4 regions of the Mesorhizobium sp. C264A genome follow, and region 2 is predicted to be linked to each of the others. Evidence: predicted binding sites of a transcription regulator. Region 2 holds the regulator's gene; each other region holds the start of a gene.

Region 1 (5,545 bases), 1.1 Mb from region 2:
AAAACCCAATGACGAGGTCGAGGCGCCACCGAGCAAAAACGATGCCCGCGACAGGATCGCCAATGATGAAGTGGAAGCGCCGACGCCGGGTCGGCAGGATTGGGATGCGCTGCGTGGCGCAACGGTCCTGCCCGACGGAGCAGATGAGGAAAGCCTGCCGGACACCACCGGTGTCGAGAAGGAAGGCGAACTGCCCGAGGAGGATGACGACAACCCCTACCAAGACAGTGACGATGCCTTGCCCGACGACGCCGAGGAAGCCGCCATTGGTCACGACCTGGCGAGGCGCGGCGGCCCGTTCGACGACGTGTAAGGCAGCGACCGCGGACTTTCGAGAGGTTTCCCGGGACGTCCACGCCGTCACCAGTTGGACCAAGTATGAGCTGAAGGCGATGCCGGAGCATCGCGATATTTCGAAGGATCCGGCTGGCCGGATCCTTCGTTTAAGGCGCCTTGGCGGTTTGGCTTAGCCCTTGTGGTCAAGGGCTGGACGGCGACAATCTCGGCACCTTCGACAGCCGAGAAGCAGCCGAGAAGCACGAACGCGAAGCCCAATATTTCAAGCGCCGTCGAGGCCGCTCGCCTGAAATCTTCAAAGTGCGCAAGAAATCCCCGCCGCGGGCGGTGCAGACACGCTCCGGCATCGCGGCGCTGCGAACCGGGCCATCGACCGCCGGCACTTGAGTGCCGACGGGCTCTGACCTTCAATTCGACCCGGGATCGCCGAGCGCCTCGGTGACGAAGGACGCCGCGATCAGGTCGTCGGCGTCGAGGCGTAGGGAGCCTTCGACACCTCCCATGATGGCTGCGACCTTCTGGAAGGTCTGCATCTCGTGTTCAGTAACGCTGGCGTCTCGCATCCTGGCTTTCAGATCGGCGATGCGTCGGCCCAGTGAGGCCGACGTTCCGATTTCTCTTTTCGACATGGTGGCCTGCTCCTCCCCCAACCCATGCTGTGGACGTACTCAAGTCTGCCTATATATAAGGCAGCGCGAATACAGTCGCCGCAACGCGCGATATCTGGGAAGGTTCCGGCGCCAAATAGTCACGAAATAATACGTGGTGGGACTCGGGTATGTTAAGCGCCCACGCGGCGGTAGACACCGCAAACCAGCGGCTGTCCATCGGGCTGGCCAACCCGTGTCGCGGGTCGCGAACGCGGGTCGGACTTGATCGCTGCGCGAACAGTCAGCGAGAAGCCGGCACCACGCCGGACACCGAGCGCGCCGTTTCGGGCGAAAACACCACGAAAGCAAAAACCAGAACGGCAGCGGCGACGATGAGCGAGCCGCCGGCGACGATCGGTTCAAGCGCCGGGTTTCCCTGCAGCATCACATACAGCGCCGGCAGCATGATCACCAGGCCGAGTGTGTAGAGCCCGTAGTGGATCATGGCGATGCGACGCGCCGCCTTTTGCGGATTGAGCGCGTAGTAGCCGCCGAAGATGGCGCTCGTCACCCAACCGAGCAGATTGATATGCGCGTGCGCCGGAAAAGCGGCGTGGTCACCCGAGATCGCCATCTGCAGGCCGGCCGCAATCCCCAACATCAGGAACAAGATGGCAGTTTTGAAAAAGAGTTCTGAAACCCTCGGCATGTCATTTCTCCCCCTATGCGGTCTGCGACCGCGACCTGGAGAATACACCCACGCGCAGAACTTTTCCACGCCCCGGTTATGGGGCCATGCCTGCACAGCTTTTTGCACGCTGTTCGACTTTTCTGGCTGCCACAACCCGGCGCCGCCGCGCTACGGCGTCAGCAAGATGTCGGCGCCCGCTCGCTCGTCGAACACCACCGCGCAGCCGCGCCCCAGCGCCACTGCCGACAGCGCGTTGGCCACCGTCTCGTCCGGCGATACGAAATCACCGGTCAGCACTCGCAACTCCTCTACCGCCCTGGCCATTGACACGCAGTGCCCGGCAACGCGATCGCTCGTGCAGGCGTCAACGACGCTGACGAGGTCGATCATCTCGAACTGGCCCATACCGGCCTCCACAAAAACAGCGTCCCGTCGCGGATATGAACGCTGAGGCTAGAGACAATGTTCCGCAGGTACCGATGCCCAGGCGGAGCACTCGACAGCCCGACCTTGGAACGGACCGGCCGGCGGCAACCGCTTCGCTTGACAATAGGCCCTGTTTGTTCTCTATTTGTTCGGCATAAACGCCTATCACAACAGACGCGGCTAATGCTGCAACGCCGCAAAGGGAACGGTCGGGATGGAGCCCACCATCCTGCATGCGGATCTCGACGCCTTCTACGCCTCGGTCGAGCAGTTGCTCGACCCGGCGCTCAGGGGCAAGCCGATCGCCGTCGGCGGCGGCGTCGTGCTTGCCGCCTCCTACGAAGCCAGGGTTTTCGGCGTGCGCGGCGGCATGCCCGGACGACGCGCGCGCGAGCTTTGCCCCGGACTGATCTTCGTCGGCGGCCATTTCGCCGACTATCAGCGGCTGGGCGACGCCGCCATCAAGGTGCTCGACGATTTCACGCCGCTGGTCGAGCGGATTTCCATCGATGAAGCCTTTGCCGATGTCGTCGGCTGCACGCATCTGTTCGGGCCGCCGGCCGAGATCGCCGCCACGGTGCGTCGGCGCGTCCGGGCAGAGCTCGGCCTGCCGATCTCGATCGGCGTGGCGCGCACCAAGCATCTGGCCAAGATCGCCTCGCAGGTGGCCAAGCCCGACGGGCTGGTGGTGGTCGATCCGGACACCGAACTTGCCTTCCTGCATGATCTGCCGGTCGGGCTGATGTGGGGCGTCGGCCCGGCGACCAGAGCGCGGCTGGCCGAGATCGGCATCGAGACCATCGGCCAGTTGGCAAAGACGCATGGTGGGGCGCTGCGAAGATTGCTCGGGCCCGCCGCCGGCGAAAAGCTGTCGTCGCTGGCATGGAACCGCGACCCGCGAAAGCTCGAAACCCACAGGCGGTCGCATTCCGCCGGCGCGCAGTCGGCGCTTGGCAGACGGCCGGCCGAGGCGCGTATCTTCGGACCCGTCCTGCTGCATCTGGCAGACCGGGTCGCCAGCCGGCTCAGGGCGAAATCACGGCCCGGGCGCACGGTGACGGTGCGCGTGCGTTTCGCCGATCTGCACGCTGTCACACGCTCGCTGACGCTCGAGCAGCCGATTTCGGCAACCGCGATGCTGGCCGAAATCGCCGGGGAGCTGGTGCGCGGCGTGCTGGCCGCCAACCCTCGGGAGAAGACCATCTCGCTGCTGGCGATCTCGGTGTCGCAGCTGGAAGAAAGTGCCGAGCTGCAGCTGGAGCTGCCGCTCGGGCTTGCCGATGAAAAGCAGCGGCCCGGCAGCAGGCAAGGCCTGGCGCGCTTTGGCGCCGACCGCGCCATCGACAAGATCCGCCAGCGCTTTGGCAGAGAGGCTGTCGGCTATGGCGCCGTGGCGCTGGAAGCCCGGCGCTCGGTTCCCGATGCCTTCCGCGAACTGGCGGAAAAGGAGCTTTGAGCACCGCCGCGACGGCCAGGCCAATGCTTACGCCGCACCCGAAGATAGTGCTGCATTTCCGGTCTGCCTGAGCAGGCCGACCAGCCAGGCCAAGCCCGCATCCATCAGCGCAACCTTCGGCACGATGCTGTTGATGTTGAAGTGGCCGAGCCGGATGGGCGCATCAACGCCGACGACACCGAAACGGCCGCCATACATGGCGAGGAACCGGCGCGGATAGGCCGATATCAGATCAGTCTGAGCAAGCACGGCCAGTCCGAACATAAAGTTGGGGACAGTCAGCGCGACGCGACGCGACAGGCCGCGTTCAGCCAGCACCCTGTCGACAAACCCGTTCGGATCGCCATTGTTCGAGACGACCATATGCTGCACGCTGCAATAGGCGTCGAGGCACGGATCGCCGGCGAAGCGGTGGCCGGCGCGCATGGCGACGACGAAATCCTCCTCATAGAGCTTGTCGACGGTGAAGCGTGCCGGCAGGCCGTCGAACGGAATCACCGCGACATCCATGGCGCGCGCTTCGAGTTCGGCGACACAGTCGCTCCAGGCAGTAGTGGGCGACGGTTCACCTTGGCGCGGCAGCAGTTGCCGGATGCCGATGTCGATGCCGGGGGCCAAAAAGCGGATCTGGTCGAGCAGCGGCGGCAGGAGCACGGACGACACCGCATCCGGCGCACCGATGGTGAAGCGGCGCGTCGAGCGGGCCGGATCGAACGGCTCGGCGCTGGCGATCACCCGGCGCACCCGCGCCAGGATCTCGGCCACCGGTTCGGCAAGCTCCGTTGCCCGGTCGGTGGGCACGACGCCGCGCGGCGTCTTCAGGAACAACGGATCGCCAAGCAGCTTGCGCAGCCGGCCAAGGCCATGGCTGACCGCCGAGGCCGACAGGTTTAGCCGCTCCGCCGAGCGACCGACATGCCGCTCCTCCATGATGGCCTGGAACAAGACCAGCAAATTGAGATCGGCGCGCGCCAGGTCAATTTTGTTCAGCATATTCCTGAAATCATATCACTGGATTCAGCAGAGTAAAGTTGCGAATGCCTTCTTCGACGCGAAGACGGTGGTGCCGGTTTCGTCGGCACTCATTCAGAGAGGAGCAAATCCATGCCAAACTTTCCCAATTCGGTTCTGGTCACCGGCGCCTCCGGCGCCCAAGGGTCGGCCATTGTCAGCGCTTGCCGCGCCGCCGGCGCCACGGTGCGTGTCCTGTTACGCAAGGGCTCGCCCGATCCGTTCGGCGATGGGGTCAACATCGTGCGCGGTGATCTCGCCGACCCCGGCCGACTGGCCCTCGCCTGCCTCGGCGTCGATGCGGTGGCGCTGACCCTGCCCGTCGATGCAAGCCCTGAAGAGATTCTGCGCTACGGCCGCAACATTGCGGATGCGGCGCAGCAAGGCGGCGTCAAGCTTCTGGTGTTCAACACCAGCGGCCATGTGTCGGGCCATTCCGGCACGGTGATGGACGCCAAGGCCGAACTCATCGACTACATCAAGACGTTCGGCCCGCCATCCATCGTCCTCAAGCCGACGCTGGCCATGAGCAATATCGCGGCGCCCTGGAGCGCGCCGGCGATCATGCATCAGGGCGTCCTCGCCTATCCGCTGCCGGCCAACTTCCAGACCTCCTGGATCTCCTGGCAGGATATGGCGGCCTACGTGGTCGAAGCGCTGCGGCATCCGGAGCTTGCCGGTGCCAGCTTCGACATTGGCGGGCCGCAGGCGCTGACCGGACCGGAGATGGCCGTCATCCTGTCAGGCATTGTCGGCCGCGAAGTCAGCTATTATCCGGTGCCGCTGGCGGACTTCGCCGCCGCGCTCGAAACCATGCTCGGCAAGGACGCCGCCGAACAGACTGCCGCCAGCTATGCCTGGATCCGCAGCCAGAAGCAGACCGTGCTTGCCGTCGATCTCGGCCAGACGACCCGTCTGCTGCCGGTGAAGCCGACCTCATTCGCCGAATGGGCAAGAGCGCTGGACTGGGCGGCACTGGCCGGCGATGCGAAGGCGGCCTGACAATGGACGCCATCGCAACCGTCGAACCGGGCGGCCTCGCCGCCCGGAAGAATGTGCCGGATGCCGCTGCCG
Region 2 (5,545 bases):
TTTTTCTGCGCACCGCCGCCATGTCGACGTCGTTCCAGATATCGAGCGCGCCCTTGAGCGCCCGCATCGACAGCACCGGCTGCGTTCCGCATAGGAAGCGGCGGATGCCGCTGCCGACGGCAAAGCCCTGCTCGAAGGCAAACGGCCGCGCATGGCCCCACCAGCCGCTGAGCGGCTGGCTGATATCACCATGGTGGCGCTCGGCCGCGTAGATGAAGGCCGGCGAGCCCGGGCCGCCATTGAGGTATTTGTAGGTGCAGCCGACAGCGAAATCGGCATTGGCACGGTCGAGTTCGACCGGCAAGGCGCCGGCGGTGTGGCAGAGATCCCAGATGATCAGCGCGCCGGCGTCATGTGCCTTGCGCGTCAGCGCCGCCATGTCGCGCAACTGGCCGGATTTGTAGTTGACGTGGTTGACCAGGATGACGGCAACGCTGTCGTCGATCAGGTCCTCGATTGCGGCCGCGTCGACGCCCTCCAGCCGCAGCCGCGTTCCCGGCCGGGTCGAGGCGACGCCTTCGGCCATGTAGAGGTCGGTCGGGAAACTGTCGCCCTCGGCAACGATGACCGACCGATTCGGCCGCATGCCGAGCGCGGCGTGCAGCAGCTTGTAGATGTTGATCGAGGTTGTGTCGCAGACCACCGTCTGCCCGTCAGCCGCGCCGATCAGTCGTCCGAGCTGATCTCCCAGTTCCACCGGCATGTTGAACCAGCCAGCCGTGTTCCAGGCGCGAATGAGGTCCTGCGCCCATTCCTGCGTGGCGGCCTGCTGCAGTTCGCTGAAGACGACCGCTGACGCGGCGCCCAGGGAATTGCCGTCGAGATAAATCACGCCTTGCGGCAAGACAAAGCGTTCGCGCATGGAGCGCAGCGGATCGGCGGCATCCATTGCTTGGATTGTAGCGAGATCGGGTGTCGTGCTCATGATCCGGCGCCCCTCCATGGACAAACGCGCGCGGCGGAGCCTGCCGCCCAAACATGCCGGCGATCTTGAGTGGTCGCCCTTGAACTGTCAAACATTATATATAATTCACCCATTGAAAGGCTTTGATATATAATGATCCGCCGAGCGTTTATATCTGATGGATCACGATGCTGGATGACGAGCAGACCTCGAAGACGGAAGCGGCCTATCGCCTGCTCAGGCGCGATATTCTTGCGACCCGGCTGGCGCCTGCCGCGCCGTTGAAGCTGAGCACGCTGCGCAACACCTACGGCATCGGCTGGACGCCGTTGCGCGAGGCGCTGTCGCGGCTGGAGGCGGAACGGCTTGTGACCGCCATCAGCAACCGCGGGTTTGCGGTCGCTCCCGTCTCTCGGGCGGAGCTCGAGGATTTGGCGCGTGCGCGGCTGGTGGTCGAACTGCCCCTGCTGGTGGAATCGATCGAGGAGGGCGACCGTGAGTGGGAAGACGCGGTCGTTGCCGCCCACTATCGTCTCTCACGGTGCGGGTCTGTTCTCGACGATCCATCGGATGATGCGGTCGACGCGTGGTACGAAAAACACGATGCCTTCCATGCGGCGCTGCTCAGTGCCGCGACATCCAGCTGGCTGCTGCGCTTCAATGCGACGATTTCCGACCAATTGCATCGCCATCACCGCTTTCTGGGTCTGGCCCCGACGCTGCGCGCCGCCGCCGGCCGCACGGATGGCCACCGGAAGGCCGTGGCGGCCCTGCGCGACGCCGTGGCGATCGAACACCATACCGCCCTGATGGAAGCGGCCCTCGATCGCGACGTCGAACGTGCGAAAACTCTGATGACCGCTCACATCGGCTACACGCTGCAGGTCTATGCCCAGAGTGAACCCGGCGCGGATGCTGCGCAGCCCCATCCGAAAAGGAAGCGGCGATCGTAGCCGACGACGCAGGGCACTTTGTCTTCGTTTCACCCCGTTGCCGGCCAACGACTACGAGCGCCGCTCGCGGTGCCGAACGTCACGCTGAACAAAACGTCAACACATTCATTAAACTTTAAAAGGTTGCGGAACACAACTGGAACAGATAGTGTTTGTTCTGGGTTTGTTTTTTCTGATTCTGGTTTCAGAACCCCTGGGGGCCGCGATGCTGACGCGCAAACAACATGAGCTTCTGATGTTCATCCATGAACGCCTGAAGGAGAGCGGAATCCCGCCGTCCTTCGATGAGATGAAGGAAGCGCTTGACCTCGCCTCCAAGTCCGGCATCCACCGCCTGATCACGGCGCTTGAGGAGCGCGGTTTCATTCGCCGGCTGCCGAACCGGGCGCGCGCGCTGGAAGTGCTGCGGCTGCCCGACTCGATCGCACCAGGCCTCAATGCGGCGAGGAAGTTTTCGCCGAGCGTCATTCAGGGCAGTCTTGGTCAAACCGGCCAAGGGCAAGGCGGCCAGGGACAAGGCGCGATGGGCCAAGGCGGTATCGGCCGCCAGATCAAGCCGGGCTCGCCGTCGCGTTCGATGTCGGCCGGCAATGACGACGCCGTTTCGGCGGTGTCGATCCCGGTGATGGGACGCATTGCTGCCGGTGTGCCGATCGACGCCATCCAGCATCAGACCCATTCGATCTCGGTGCCGCCTGACATGATCATGGGCGGTGAACACTACGCGCTCGAGGTCAAGGGCGATTCGATGATCGAGGCCGGCATTTTCGATGGCGACACGGTCATCATCCGCAATGCCGACACAGCCAGCCCCGGCGAGATCGTGGTGGCGTTGGTCGACGATGAGGAAGCGACCCTGAAACGCTTCCGCCGCAAGGGCGCCTCGATCGCCCTGGAAGCCGCCAACCCGGCCTACGAGACCCGCATTTTTGGACCGGACAGGGTGAAGGTGCAGGGCAAGCTTGTCGGATTGATCCGGCGCTACTGAGCCGGCTTGGGTTTGTACTTTTCACGCTGGTTGTAAGGCGGCAGGCCGCGCGCTTCGCGGGAGAAGCGGCGCTGCTCGTGCCAGGGGCGATACGGCTTGTCGACGGCGAAGCGGATGGTTGGCGCTGCAGCTGCCGATTGCGGATCGAAGAAGACGGCGGCGCTGCCGTCGCGGGCCAGCTGTTTCTTCGTCACGACCAGCACCAGCGGGTCGCGGCACGGATTGTAGGCCGTGGCGTCATCGATGACGATCAGGCTAGCGAAGGCACAGGCCGGCCGCGCCGTCTTGCGGTCTTTGGCAAGGGCTACAATGGCTCCGGAAGGGTGTCGGGCGATACAGAGATCGCCCATGCAATAGAAGGGCGACCCGGGCGGCAGATCGAGCGGATCGAGATCGAACCGCGTATCTGTTGCCTCGAAAATCTCGGGCGGGATAATGGTTTCGGCCCGCAGCGCCCGTTTCCAATTGTCCGTGGTGAATTCGTTGGAGCGTTCGCGGTTGAGGGCGAGTTCGCCGCCACCTATCGGCATGGCCACCAGATGTGCGTCCTCGGATATGAGCACGTCGGGCGTAAGCACCTGCGGCACCGTCAACAGGCCGGCCAGCGCGAAAGGCACGGCCGCCAGCCTGAGCCAGGTGGTGGCCATGGTGGCGATGACGAGGGCGACCGCCACCAACAGCACCGAGCGGATGGAGATCAGCCCGACGGCGTCGACCGGCGAGCGCTCGGAAATCCAGGCCGATATAGCGATCATCGCCATCAGACCCTTGCCCATCACATAGAGGAACGGCCCGTCGGCGCCGAACGGCATCGCCAGTGCGCTGAGCACGGCAAAGGGCATGACGATCAACGAAACAATCGGCATCACGGCCAGATTGGCGATCAGGCTGAGCGGCGACACACGCTGAAAATGCCAGATGGCGAACAGCAAGGTTGCACTGCCGGCGATGATCGAGGTCATGGCGAGGCCGCCCATGGCCAGCGCGAATTTTCGCGACAGGAAGCCGACGAAGGAGCGCTTTGCCAGCGGCGTTCTCACCTTGTCGGCGCGGTAATCGGCCCAGCCGGCATAGGCGCCGACAAGGGCGGCGGTGGCGGCAAACGACATCTGGAAGCTGGGACCGACCACCTCGTGCGGCGACACCAGGATGACGGCGATGGCGGAGATCGCCAGATTGCGCATGGTGAGTGCGGCGCGATCAAACAGCACGGCGACAAGCATGACCGCCAGCATGATGAAGCTGCGCTCGGCGGCAACCACGACGCCTGAAATAACGAGATAGGCGGCGATGGAGACGAGTGCTGCCACTGCTGCATATTTCTTGACTGGGCGGCGCGAAGAGAAATCGGGAAACAGCGCAAAGGCGCCACGCAGCAACGCCATGATGGTGCCGGCAACCAGCGCCATGTGCAGGCCGGAGATGGAGATGATGTGGTAGATGCCGGTGCGCCGCATCGCTTCGTTGACCTCGTCCGGGATGCCGGCGCGCACGCCGACAATCAACGCCGCGGCAATCTCGCCTTCGGCGCCGCCGATCTTGCCCCTGATATGGTCGGCAATGTTTTCGCGCGCGTTCTCGATTGCCGAGGAGAGCCGTGCGGTCAGCGGCGGCGGTCCCTGCGTAGCAATGGTTTTCGGATTGCCGAGAAAGAAGCCGCTGCCGCCGATGCCGGTGAAATAGCTGTCGAAGGAGAAATCGTAGCTCTCCGGCCGCACCGGACCGGTCGGCGGCAACAGCCTGGCATAGCCGGTGATCAGGGAGCCGGCGGTCATATCGGCGGGAACGGTCCGCGCCGAGAGCCTGACCCGCTCCGGGGCGTAGCGCAGCTTGGGGTAAGCGGTCGAAACCACGTCGAGCGTCAGCCTGATGCGCCCGCTCTCCATCTGTTCGAGACTGACGACGCGGCCGGTCAGCCGTGTCTGGATCTCGGAGCCGAGCATCTGCGTTCCGGCGCGCCAGGTCTCGACCTTGGCGGCGACGACGCCGAGCGCGCACAGCATCGCGGCCATGCAGAACAGATGCGTCCTCGGCCGAGGTCGCGTGGCGACAGCGCAACATGTCGCCAGCACCACAATGGCGATTGGCTGCGCAAAGCCGGGCTCGCCGGCCAGCGAGAAATAAATGATGACGCCGGCCGCCAGGAAAACCGGCACCAGCAGGAAGGCGACGCCCCGGTCGAGCTCCGTGTTGGCGGCCACGGCAAGGCTGCGGCGGAGCGCGGGCCATGACGGACGGCGAAGCCGTCTGCGCAGACGGGCGATAGATCCGGGCGCTGTGGCTTGCGCCGGCAAGGCGTGACCGGGCAGCGCAGGCGCGACGCCGGGATGCGGCTCCGGCAGCGCGAGGGGCAGCGGCTCGGCATAGGGACTATCGGCAAACAGCGAGCGTTCGCTGACGCTTGCCTCGGCGCCTTCGCCTTCCTTCGTGCCCCGGCCACGTCCAGCCATCGGGTCTGCCCCTTGCGCCCCAGACCTCCTATGCTACATGAACGCGCAAAGCGCGAAAGTCCGTGCGGTCGCGTCCACCGCGCCGGAATTGACCATCACTCGCCAAGGACGCTCAATCCTCAATCATATCCCGGCCCTCCGCCCTCAGGCGAGCAAGCCCATCGTGCATTGCCTTCAATTGTTCGGGTGTATGACCCTGCCATTCAGCGAGCTCCCCCAGGATGAGTAACGGATCACGGGAGCGGTAGGA
Region 3 (5,545 bases), on a different contig from region 2:
AGCTGGATGAGATCGAGCAGCTTCATCAGGTCGATCAGCGACAGCCAGTATTCGATGACCGGATTGGCGGTGCCGAACAAAAGCAGGAACACCGCGCCCAGCGTCACCGGCATGACCCAGACGATGATGGACGCCAGGTGGATGCGGCGGCCGCCAAGCCGGCGCACCGTGCGGCGCCATTGGAAAAAGTCACGGATAAGGCGCAGCGGCGCCGCCAGCAGGAACAGCGCGACCTGGCCGGCAATGCGGGCGATGCCGTGCCGCAGCCGCCCGGACAGGGACAGCGCAAACACCACCAGCGCCACGACAGCTATCGCCACCGACAGCGGGCTGACGTTCTCGGCCAGCGGCAGCAGCGCGACGAACAAAGCGGCCGGCTTGAGCCAGGGTCGGGTGGAATTCAGTGCGGCAGGATGCACAGCGACCACCGCGCCGGCGATCAGGATGGCAAACAGCAGCACCGTGATCCCGGCGGGCTGGCCGTAAAAGAAAAAATCCGCCAGCGCCACGAGCAGGACGGCGATGCCGAAGCGGCTGGAAAAGCTTGCAAACGATGTCATGCGCGGATTTTCCTGATGGGCTGGGTCCGCTCGGCCGGTGGGCGGATAAAAGGGAGCAGGCTCGCTTCCAGGTAAGGGCGGGCCGCCGCCCGGGGCGGATCGACCAACCACCAGCTTTCGCTGCGCAGGCGATAGGGCAAGGACCAAAGGTGAGCGTTTCGCTGTTGCATGCCGCTGTTGTCGCGGGCTCGCATGGAAACGGCGGGGCGGAGCGGAGGAGGTTTTCCGCAGGGATGTGCAGTTTTCGTGCAGGACCTGTGCTTACGGCCGGGGCGCTCCCCCCCCCATCTTTCCGGACGTTGGCGCTGTCCCAGCCAGGCTCCTTTCCTCTCCCTCCGGAGGGGGGAGAGGTGGCTCGGCGAAGCCGAGACGGAGTGGGGGAACCACCTGGCAGTCGCCGCGAACGGACATCGGAAGGGCACTGAGCGCATGGGTCGACCCCCACTCCGTCGAGCTTCGCTCGACACCTCTCCCCCGATCGACGGGGGAGAGGAAAGGCCCCCCTTCCGCAACTGCTGCGGGACGGGCGGGGCAGCGCAAGCTTTCGCAGTTGGCTCGTCATCAGGTACCGGTCGGACGCTTGCCTCACCCGCCCCCACGCGGCATAGATCGGCCATGACAAGCGAACCTTACCGCCCGCGCCGCTCGGTGCTTTACGTCCCCGCCTCCAACGACAAGGCGCTGGCCAGGATCGCGACGCTGGCCTGCGATGCCGTGATCATCGACCTCGAAGACGCCGTCGCGCCCTCAGACAAGATCGCCGCGCGGGACAAACTGGCCGGCATTTTCGCCAGCCGACCGAAACGCCGCTGCGAGATGATCGTGCGCGTCAACGCGCTGTCCAGCGAATGGGGCAACGATGACCTGCTGACCGCGGCGAAATTCGAGCCCGACGGCATCCTGTTGTCCAAGGTCGCCACGCCGCGCGATATCCTCGAAGTCGGCGACGTGCTCGACGACAATTTTGCCCCCGACAGCGTCAAGCTCTGGGCGATGATCGAGACGCCCAAGGCCATGCTCAATATCGGCGCCATTGCCGAACTCGGCCGCGATCGCGCTTCGCGGCTAAATTGTTTCGTTGCCGGAACGAACGATCTGGTCAAGGAAACCGGCATTCTGGCGACGCCTGATCGGCGCTACCTCGTGCCTTGGCTGATGCAGATGGTGCTGGCGGCGCGGGCCGGCGGCATCGACATACTCGACGGCGTCTCCAACGATTTTCGCGACCTCGACGCGTTTGCGCGCGAATGCACGGAAGCCGCCGCCATGGGGTTCGACGGCAAGACGCTGATCCACCCCGCCCAGATCGAAACCGCCAACCGCGCCTTTGCGCCCGCGCCCGAAGCCTTGGCCGAGGCGCACGCGGTGAAAGAGGCTTTCGCCTTGCCCGAAAATGCCGGCAAGGGCGTGATTGCGCTGGATGGCAGGATGGTCGAACGGCTGCACCTGGTGCAAGCCGAAAAACTGCTGGCGAAGGCCGCCGCCATCGGCGCATGATCCGCCCCGAAAAGACGAACTCACGACAGGATCTGACCCATGAGACTTTACCGCTTTCTGTCCGCCCCCGACGATTCAACCTTCTGCCACAAGGTCACCGCGGCGCTGAACAAGGGCTGGCACCTGTACGGCTCACCGACCTACGCCTATGACAAGAAGACCAAATCGATGCGCTGCGGCCAGGCGGTGGTGAAGGATATCGACGGCCAGGAATACGGGCCGGATACGAAGCTGAGTGATTGGTAGGGAAGGCGTCAACCTCCGCGTCTTCGTCATCCTAGGGCGAAGCAAGGAGCGAAGCGACGCGACGCAGACCCTAGGATCCATGCCGTGCCGTTTGCCCTAGAGTGCAGCGGATCAGAATGACGCTTGTGCCGGCGCTCGTTACTGCGGATCTGTGCTGTTCGCAGAACCGCTTGCTTTCCTGCACCGCGGCACCTGCACCGCCGTCACGGCATGGATCCCAGGGTCTTCGCGACGGAGCTTCGCTCCTGCTTCGCCCTGGGATGACAAAGGTGGGGGCTATTCCGCCGCCTCTTCGATTTTCTCCATATCATCATCCGACAGGCCGAAATGGTGGCCGATCTCGTGGATCAGCACGTGGGTGACGATGTCGCCCAGCGTCTCTTCGTTCTCGGCCCAGTAGTCGAGGATGGCGCGGCGGTAGAGGGTGATGCGGTTCGGGCCTTCGCCGGTCTGCGGGTTCCAGCGCTCGGCGATGCCGCGGCCCTCGAACAGGCCGAGCAGGTCGAACGGCGTCTCCAGCGACAGATCGTCCATGATCTCGTCGGTCGGGAATTCGGCGATCATGATGACGATCTCGCCGGTCAGCTTGCGGAAATCGTCGGGCAGATGCGCGTACGCCTCCAGCGCCAGAAACTCCATCTCCTCGATCGAGGGCGAGAGTTCGTCATGCCAGGTGCGGGTCTTGTAGATGCGGGCCATGCTTTGTCCTTTGATCCCGGCATATAGGCTTTCCCTCCGGACTCGGCAATGAAGCGGTAATTCCATGACGTCAATGGCTATAGAGGAATAAATTCCTTCTGACTCCGCTTGACTCTTTCGGCACCCTCTGGAATCTATAGGAACATAACAGGAACAATTATGAGAGAAATTGACCGTCATGGCGACATCAGCCGTGGCGCGGGAGACTGTTTTTGCCCTGCGCCGCCAGATCGCGAAGATCGAGGGAACGCTGCCCGAGCGCCTGGCCGTGCCGGCCGGCGAGCGACCTCGTGCGTGCCCTGACAGCGCTATCGGCGGTGCGCCCGAACCTAATGCCGATGTCACCATCATCCGCCGCGGGCTTGCCGTGGCTTCGCCGGATGCTTTCCTGGCCACCGGCGTCGAGCGCCTCGATGCGGCGCTGAGCGGCGGCCTGCCGAAAGCCGCCTTGAGCGAAATCCATGGCCTTGAGACCCGCAATGCCGGGGCCGTCGCCGGCTTTGTGCTGTCGCTTGTCAGCCTGATCCTCAAGGGCCAGCCCTTGCCAGTGCTGTGGATCGGCACGTCGGAGATTTTTCGCGAGGCCGGCTTTCCCTATGCCAGGGGATTGCAGGGCATGTTCGGTATCGCACCGGAGCAGTTGCTGTTTTCCGAGGCGCCGAAACTCACCGATGCGCTGTGGGTAGCCGAGGAGGCCGCCAAGATGACGGCGCTCGCCGCAATCATCCTCGAAATCCGTGGCAGCCCGCAGCGGCTCGACCTCACCGCGACGCGCCGGCTGCACGCGCGCGCCCAAAACGCCCGCCGGCCGGTATTCCTGCTGCGCCAGGCCGGCGAAACCGAGCCGACCGCCGCCCCGGTGCGCCTCATCGTGTCGGCTGCACCAGCGACATCGCGCCGGACGATCGCCGGGCCGCTTGCCGGCTCGATCGGCCACCCTGCCTTCACCGTCAGCATCGGCAAGAGCCGCACCGCTCTGCCTGGACAATTCACACTGGAGTGGAACCCCGATGAACACGCATTCGAAGAAAGAAAGCCCCGCGAAAAACGGCCAGAGAATTCTGTCGCTGTGGTTCCCGCATCTGGCGGCCGAACGGATCCTGCGCCAGCGCCTGGGACGGTCGTGGCGTTCCCGGCCTTCGGATCATTTCCCGCTCGTGATCAGCCATCGCGACCGCAACGCCCAGCGCATATCGGCCCTCGACGAGCGGGCTGAGGCGCTGCATCTGAAGCCTGGCATGGGCATTGCCGACGCCCGTGCCATGCATCCCTCGATCGACATTGTCGAGGCCGATCCGGAGGCCGACCGCCGGCTGCTCGAAGGCCTCGCCGACTGGTGCGACCGCTATACGCCGCTGGTGGCGCTTGACGGCGTCGACGGGCTTTATCTCGACGTCACCGGCTGTACCCACCTGTTCGGCGGCGAGCGCGCCATGCTGGACGACATCCTTGCGCGGTTTTTCCAGCAGGGTTTCGATGTCCGCGCCGGGTTGGCCGCGACGCCGGGTGCAGCCTGGGCGGCAGCGCGCTTTTGCGGCGACCGCATCGTTGTCTCCGGCGAGGAAGAAGCGCTGCTCGCCCCCTTGCCGCTGGCCGCACTGCGCATCGAGGCCGATATCCGCGCCAGCCTGGAAAGCGTCGGTCTGCGCACCGCCGGCGCGGTCATGGCAGCGCCGCGCGCGCCGCTCGCCCGCCGTTTCGGCGCGACCTTGCTGTTGCGTCTTGACCAGGCGCTCGGCCGCCTCGACGAGGCGGTATCGCCGCGCCTGCCGGTGGCGCCCCTTTCAGTCGAACGCCACCTGGCCGAGCCGGTCGTGCTGACCGCCGAGATCGAACGGCTGGTGCTCTTGCTGGCGGTGACGCTGAAGGCCGATCTCGAACGCCGCGGCGAAGGCGCAAGGATGCTGGCGCTGCTGTTGTTTCGCGTCGACGGCGCCGTCAGCCGCATCGCTGTCGGCACCTCGCGTCCGCTGCGCGAACCGAAGCTGATCCAGCGCCTGTTCCATGAGCGGCTGGCCGCGCTCGAACAGGACATCGATGCCGGCTACGGCTTCGACCTGGTTCGGCTTTCGGTGCTGGCGGCCGCCGACTTCGACATGCAGCAAGCCGATTTGACCGGCGAGGCCGAGGATGACGGCGCCGACATGGCACTCTTTGCCGACCGCATCCGCGCCAGGCTCGGCGACAGTGCGGTGCTGAAGCCGGTCGCCCTCGAGAGCCATCTGCCGGAGCGCGCCGTCGCCACCATCTCGTTCTCGGAAGCGCCACAACGCAAAACACCGCCCATGAAGCCCGGCTCGAAAGACGCGCCGCGCGCAACCATCTTCCCGCCGGAACGGCCGATCCGGCTGTTCCGTTCGCCCGAGCCGATCGAGGTGCCGGCCACCGAAATGCCTGAGGGCCCGCCGATGAATTTCCGCTGGCGCCGCGCCCTCTACCGGGTTGCGCGCGCCGAGGGGCCGGAACGCATCGCGCCGGAATGGTGGCGTGAAACGTCAAGCGATCCGCTCACATCGACGCGTGACTATTTCCGGATCGAGGAT
Region 4 (5,545 bases), 500 kb from region 2:
GATGTTTTGGCGCGGCGCACGATAAAGCCCGGGACCGAGATATTGCCGATATTGTAGGAGGCCGAAGCGTCGATCGAGGACACTTCCGGCGCGATGTCGAGGCTCACCAGCCCGTCCTTGAGAACCGTCGGCGTGAAGTCGAGGCTGACGCCGTATTTCTTGTAGCTGACGGAAATCTTGCCATTGTCCTCGGAGACCGGGATCGGGAACTCGCCGCCGGCGAGGAAGCTTGCCGTCTGGCCCGAGCGGGCGATCAGGTTCGGCTCGGCCAGCCGCCTGGCGAGACCACGTTCCTCCAGCGCCTTGATGGCGACGTCGATCGACAGGCCGTTGGACAGCAGCCGGCCGATGATCTCGCCATTGCCGGCTCCCGGCACCGTGCCAGGATCGAGGGTGACGTCGCGCCCGCCAATGCCGTAAGCGAAATTGGCGCTGTATTTGGCGCCGAGATCCTGTCCGGCCTGGCGATTGATCTCGACGAAGCGGACGTTGAGCTGAACCTGCTGCGAGGACGAGATGTTGACCGAATTGATCACTTCTTCATTGCCGGAGAAGCGGCTGGCGATCTTGCTTGCCTTCTCGGCGGCGACCGCGTCATCGGCCTCGCCCGACAGCACGACGCGGCCATTGGCCGAGCCGACCTTGATCTTGGCGTCCGGCACGCTGGCGCGAATGGTGCTGGCCAGCTGGTCGGTGTCCAGCGTCACCTCGATGTCGACGGTGCCGACCAACTGCTTGTTCTCGTCGAACAGCGCGATGCCGGTGGTGCCGAGATTGTTGCCCAGCACATAGAAGGATTTGTCGGTCAGCGGATTGACGTTGGCGATCTCCGGATCGCCGATGACGATCTGGTAGAAGGCGGCATTGGTCATGACCGTCTTCGGCTTGCCCTTGGCTACCTTGATCGACGCATTCGTTGTGGACGAGACATGGACGATATCGTTGTCGGCCTTGGCTGGCGCACTGAGGCCGAGCATTGCGGCCGCGGCCAGGCAAGCCCCCACCGCAAGCGCCCGCATTGGGCGCAGCCCTTTCGTAGTTCGAAATGCATGAAGTCCCGACATCTGTCCCGTCCCTCGCCCGGTCCCCACCGGCAGTTATTGCTGGTCCCGCGCAGGAACCTGGTATTCTTCGACCTGCGTGCCGCGCGTCACGATGATCGTCTTGAATTTCGGCTTCTCAGGCTCCTTGGTCGCGGCAGTGAACAGCGCGCCGGCAGCGGCCTGGACGCCGGAGGCGACCGATCCGCCGAAGGACGAGATGGTGGTGACGCCGTCCTTGGCGGCCCCTCCGTCTGCGGCCGAGCGGAGCGACAGCGACAAGGTGCCGACGGTGCGGGCAAGCGCCACTTTCTGCGCGCCTTCGGTCGTCACCTCGATGGTGACGGAATTGGCGATCTGCGGTGCGGTCTGGCGCTCGTCGGCGCCCTGCCCCACGGTCAGCACCTTGGCGTCGGAGACGACAATCTCGGAGGTAACGGTCGATCCGGCAGCGCCCTGTGCGTTCTTGGCCACTTCCTGGATTTCGCCCGCATCGCGTGTCAGCACCACGTCGACCCGGTCGCCCGGCATGACGAAGCCGCCGACACCGGCGATCTCGTCGGTGCGGATTGTCACCGCCCGCATGCCGGGCGTCATCATGTTTGATAGCGTCGCGCGGCCGTTCGGCCCCGACAATTTGCTGATCAGCACCGGCTCGTTGACCTCGATCGGCGACAATACCACGCGGCTGCCTTCGGCGAGCAATGCATTGACTGTGGTGAACGCGCCCTGCGGCACCGAATCCTCGGACCATGGGATTTCGCTGAGCTGCGCCCGGTCAAGCTCCATGCCGTAACGCAGCGGCGCGTTGGCCACCACTATGGTCTTGAAGACGACCTTGGGGACGGCGGGCGCCGGGATCGACGCCGTTTTCTCTTCGGCATCGGCCTTGGCCTGGCTTTTCACCCAGAAATCCGCGGCAAAGATTGAAATCGCGCCGAAGACGGCAGCGATGCCAATCATCGTTATGGCCTTGCCCCTCACAACCAACCCCTGACATTCGTGGTCTTTTGTTTTGTTGAGGCGACGCTAGGCCGCTTTGTTAAAGATTCAGGAATCGCGGCCGCTCTCGCTGGACCTATTTCCGCCGGCTTGGTTATCGAAAGGTTTTAGGATAAGAAGGGTTTAATCCCCGAACGTAACAGGAACTTCCGTCGCTTGGCGCCGAAAAGCGTGGCAGTATCGACGGGTGATTCGCGGCACCGGATTCTATGGCAGGCATGGACGACAACAACGATCTTTTCGGCAATCTGGAAAAGCAGCCCCAATCGGCTCGGACACCGGCGCGGCCGGCCGACCCGCTGCTGCAGGCCACGAAACGTTCCGTTGCGACCAAGGACGGCAGCGAGGGCTATAGTGCCGCCGACATCGAGGTGCTGGAGGGGCTGGAGCCGGTGCGGCGCCGTCCCGGCATGTATATTGGCGGCACCGACGACAAGGCGATGCACCATCTGTTTGCCGAGGTCATCGATAATTCGATGGACGAGGCGGTCGCCGGCCATGCCACCTTCATCGATGTCGAGCTGTCGGCCGACGGGTTTCTGACCGTCACCGACAATGGCCGCGGCATTCCGGTCGATCCGCATCCGAAATTCAAGAAACCGGCGCTCGAAGTCATCATGACGACGCTGCATTCGGGCGGCAAGTTCGATAGCAAGGTCTATGAGACCTCCGGCGGTCTGCACGGTGTCGGCGTCTCGGTCGTCAATGCGCTGTCGGACCATCTCGAAGTCGAGGTCGCGCGCGGTCGCCAGCTTTACCGCCAAAGGTTCTCGCGCGGCGTTCCGGTGAGCGGGCTGGAGCAGCTCGGCGAAGTGCACAACCGGCGCGGCACCAAAATCCGCTTCCATCCCGACGAGCAGATTTTCGGCAAGGGCGCCGCCTTCGAGCCGGCGCGGCTCTATCGCATGACCCGCTCGAAAGCCTATCTGTTCGGCGGCGTCGAGATCCGCTGGAGCTGCGACCCATCGCTGATCAAGGAAAAGGACCAGACGCCGGCCAAGGCGGAGTTCCATTTCCCCGGCGGCTTGAAGGACTATCTCAAGGCATCGCTCGGCGATGATTTCCAGGTGACCCGCGAAATCTTCGCCGGCAAGAGCGAGAAGCAGGGCGGCCACGGTTCGCTGGAATGGGCGGTGACCTGGTTCGGCGGTGACGGCTTCGTCAACTCCTACTGCAACACCATCCCGACCGGCGAAGGCGGCACGCATGAGGCCGGCTTTCGCAATGTGCTGACGCGCGGGCTTCGGGCCTATGCCGACCTGGTCGGCAACAAGCGCGCCTCGATCGTCACCTCCGAAGACGTGATGATCTCGGCGGCAGGCATGCTGTCGGTGTTTATTCGCGAGCCGGAATTCGTCGGCCAGACCAAGGACAGGCTGGCAACGATCGAAGCCATTCGCATTGTCGAGACCGCCATCCGCGATCCCTTCGACCACTGGCTGGCCGACAATCCGCAGGAAGCCTCCAAGCTGCTGGAATGGGTGATTGCGCGCGCCGACGAGCGGGTGCGCCGGCGCCAGGAAAAGGAAGTGTCGCGCAAGAGCGCGGTGCGCAAGCTGCGCCTTCCCGGCAAGCTCGCCGACTGCACGCAGAATGCCGCCGCGGGCGCCGAACTGTTCATCGTCGAAGGCGACTCGGCCGGCGGCTCGGCCAAGCAGGCGCGCGACCGCGCCAGCCAGGCGGTGCTGCCGCTGCGCGGAAAAATCCTCAACGTCGCCAGCGCCGGCAACGACAAGCTAGCCGCCAACCAGCAGATTTCGGACCTGATTCAGGCGCTCGGCTGCGGCACGCGCTCGAAATACCGCGACGAGGATTTGCGCTACGACCGCGTGATCATCATGACCGACGCCGACGTCGACGGCGCTCACATAGCCTCGCTGCTGATCACCTTCTTCTACCAGGAAATGCCGAATCTGGTGAATGGCGGCCATCTCTATCTGGCGGTGCCGCCGCTCTATTCGATCCGGCAAGGCGGCAAGGTTGCCTATGCCAGGGACGATGCGCACAAGGACGAGCTGTTGCGCACCGAATTCACCGGCCGCGCCAAGGTCGAGATCGGCCGCTTCAAGGGCCTGGGCGAGATGATGGCCGCGCAGCTCAAGGAAACCACCATGGACCCGAGGAAGCGCACGCTGCTCAGGGTCGATGTCATCGACGCCGTGGCCGCGACCAAGGATGCTGTCGACGCGCTGATGGGCACCAAGCCGGAAGCCCGCTTCCGCTTCATCCAGGAACGCGCCGAATTCGCCGCGACGGAAGTGCTGGATATCTGAGCGCTGGCCAACTCTTCGTTTTGACGCAGTTCCGGGCGGAAAACCGTTTCACACTTTTCCTGGAACTGCTCTAGCCTGCGCTTCCGATACGGAGACCAGCTTATGATCTGGGCGCGGCTGAAGAGCTACTTCGAAACCAGTTTGGCGGGCCTGACGCAGCCGACGCGCTCGGATTGGATTTTCGCCCTGCGCACGGTTTCGGCCGGTCTGATCGCGCTTCTCGCTGCTTACGCGCTAAAACTCGACCACCCGCAATGGGCGATGATGACGGTCTTCATCGTCGCCCAGCCGGTCGCCGGCATGGTGCTGGCGAAAGGTTTTTACCGGCTGCTCGGCACGCTGGCCGGTGGACTTGCGGCGATCGGCATCACCTCGGTTTTCGGCACCAATCCCTGGCTGCTGGTCACGGCGCTGTCCGTCTGGATTGGGCTGTGCACGCTGGTTTCGTCGCTGCTGCGCAATCCGGAAGCCTATGGCGCCGCACTTGCCGGCTATACCGCGATGATCATTGGGCTGCCGGCTTTCGGCCAGCCGCATGTGATCGTCGATCTCGCTGTCGCGCGCTGCGCCGAGATCGTGCTCGGCATCGTCTGCGCCGGCCTGACCAGCCGGCTGATCCTGCCCAAGCTGGCCGCTGACGCCATCATCTCCAGGCTGAAGCGCAGCATCCTCGACCTTGCAACCTATGCGGGCGGCGCTTTTTCCGGCGGCGACCCGGCGAGACTGGCCGGCCTGCACGGCAAGCTGATCACGGACGCCCAGATGCTGGCCGAGATGCGCACCTATGCCCGGCTCGAAGCCCCGAGCTTCGCCACCCGCGCCCATCCGGTCCGCCTCACCATCGGTCAGCTTCTGTCGGCGCTGTCGGCGGCACGCGCGCTGCATTCTCACGCCGCGCCGAAAAACGCAGCGCTCATTCCGGTGCGCTCGGAACTGCAGTCGCTGGTCAGCGAACTGGCAGCCACGCCCGAGGCGCTGGAGGACACGTCGCCCTGGGTGACGCGGCTCGACGCGATTGCCGGCAAGGCCCGGCAAATGCCCGATGCCTCGACCGATCAGGACGACAGGGTCGGCACCATCACGCGCCTCACCATCGCCGCCGATTTCGCCGAAGCCTTCAAGCAGGTGCTGCGCGGCCTCGACGCCCTGCGCGCACCGGTGACGCGCCCGAGCCGGAGCAACAGGCAGCTGCCTGCGCTGGTGGTGCATCGCGATTATCCCGGGGCTTCG

Evidence for each region. Region 2 encodes LexA, which represses DNA repair genes until DNA is damaged. Its sites were predicted from a motif close to TGTTCNNNNTGTGTTCNG; they were not measured.
Region 1: a site for LexA is predicted at 2,140-2,157, ahead of dinB (DNA polymerase IV). Genes of this name have one in related genera too.
Region 3: a site for LexA is predicted at 3,141-3,158, ahead of NKL04_RS25800 (ImuA family protein). Genes of this name have one in related genera too.
Region 4: a site for LexA is predicted at 2,173-2,190, ahead of parE (DNA topoisomerase IV subunit B). Genes of this name have one in related genera too.

What each region holds. Positions count from the first base shown of each region.
Region 1 is NZ_JAMYVY010000001.1:2,868,128-2,873,672, forward strand. It holds gene NKL04_RS14125 (hypothetical protein) at 1-313, shown strand, start outside; gene NKL04_RS14135 (hypothetical protein) at 454-684, shown strand; gene NKL04_RS14140 (hypothetical protein) at 705-926, opposite strand; gene NKL04_RS14145 (heme-copper oxidase family protein) at 1,189-1,596, opposite strand; gene NKL04_RS14150 (hypothetical protein) at 1,747-1,983, opposite strand; gene dinB (DNA polymerase IV) at 2,219-3,460, shown strand; gene NKL04_RS14160 (LysR family transcriptional regulator) at 3,488-4,453, opposite strand; gene NKL04_RS14165 (SDR family oxidoreductase) at 4,565-5,473, shown strand; gene NKL04_RS14170 (DUF924 family protein) at 5,476-5,545, shown strand, end outside.
Region 2 is NZ_JAMYVY010000001.1:1,815,038-1,820,582, forward strand. It holds gene kynU (kynureninase) at 1-925, opposite strand, end outside; gene NKL04_RS08910 (GntR family transcriptional regulator) at 1,093-1,857, shown strand; gene lexA (transcriptional repressor LexA) at 2,063-2,845, shown strand; gene NKL04_RS08920 (ComEC/Rec2 family competence protein) at 2,839-5,295, opposite strand; gene arr (NAD(+)--rifampin ADP-ribosyltransferase) at 5,408-5,545, opposite strand, start outside.
Region 3 is NZ_JAMYVY010000002.1:1,390,971-1,396,515, reverse strand. It holds gene NKL04_RS25820 (DUF4153 domain-containing protein) at 1-560, opposite strand, end outside; gene NKL04_RS25815 (HpcH/HpaI aldolase/citrate lyase family protein) at 1,176-2,057, shown strand; gene NKL04_RS25810 (DUF1737 domain-containing protein) at 2,097-2,303, shown strand; gene NKL04_RS25805 (metallopeptidase family protein) at 2,580-3,002, opposite strand; gene NKL04_RS25800 (ImuA family protein) at 3,181-4,218, shown strand; gene NKL04_RS25795 (DUF6504 family protein) at 4,160-5,545, shown strand, end outside.
Region 4 is NZ_JAMYVY010000001.1:1,316,296-1,321,840, reverse strand. It holds gene NKL04_RS06400 (type II and III secretion system protein family protein) at 1-977, opposite strand, end outside; gene cpaB (Flp pilus assembly protein CpaB) at 1,098-2,003, opposite strand; gene parE (DNA topoisomerase IV subunit B) at 2,261-4,315, shown strand; gene NKL04_RS06385 (FUSC family protein) at 4,418-5,545, shown strand, end outside.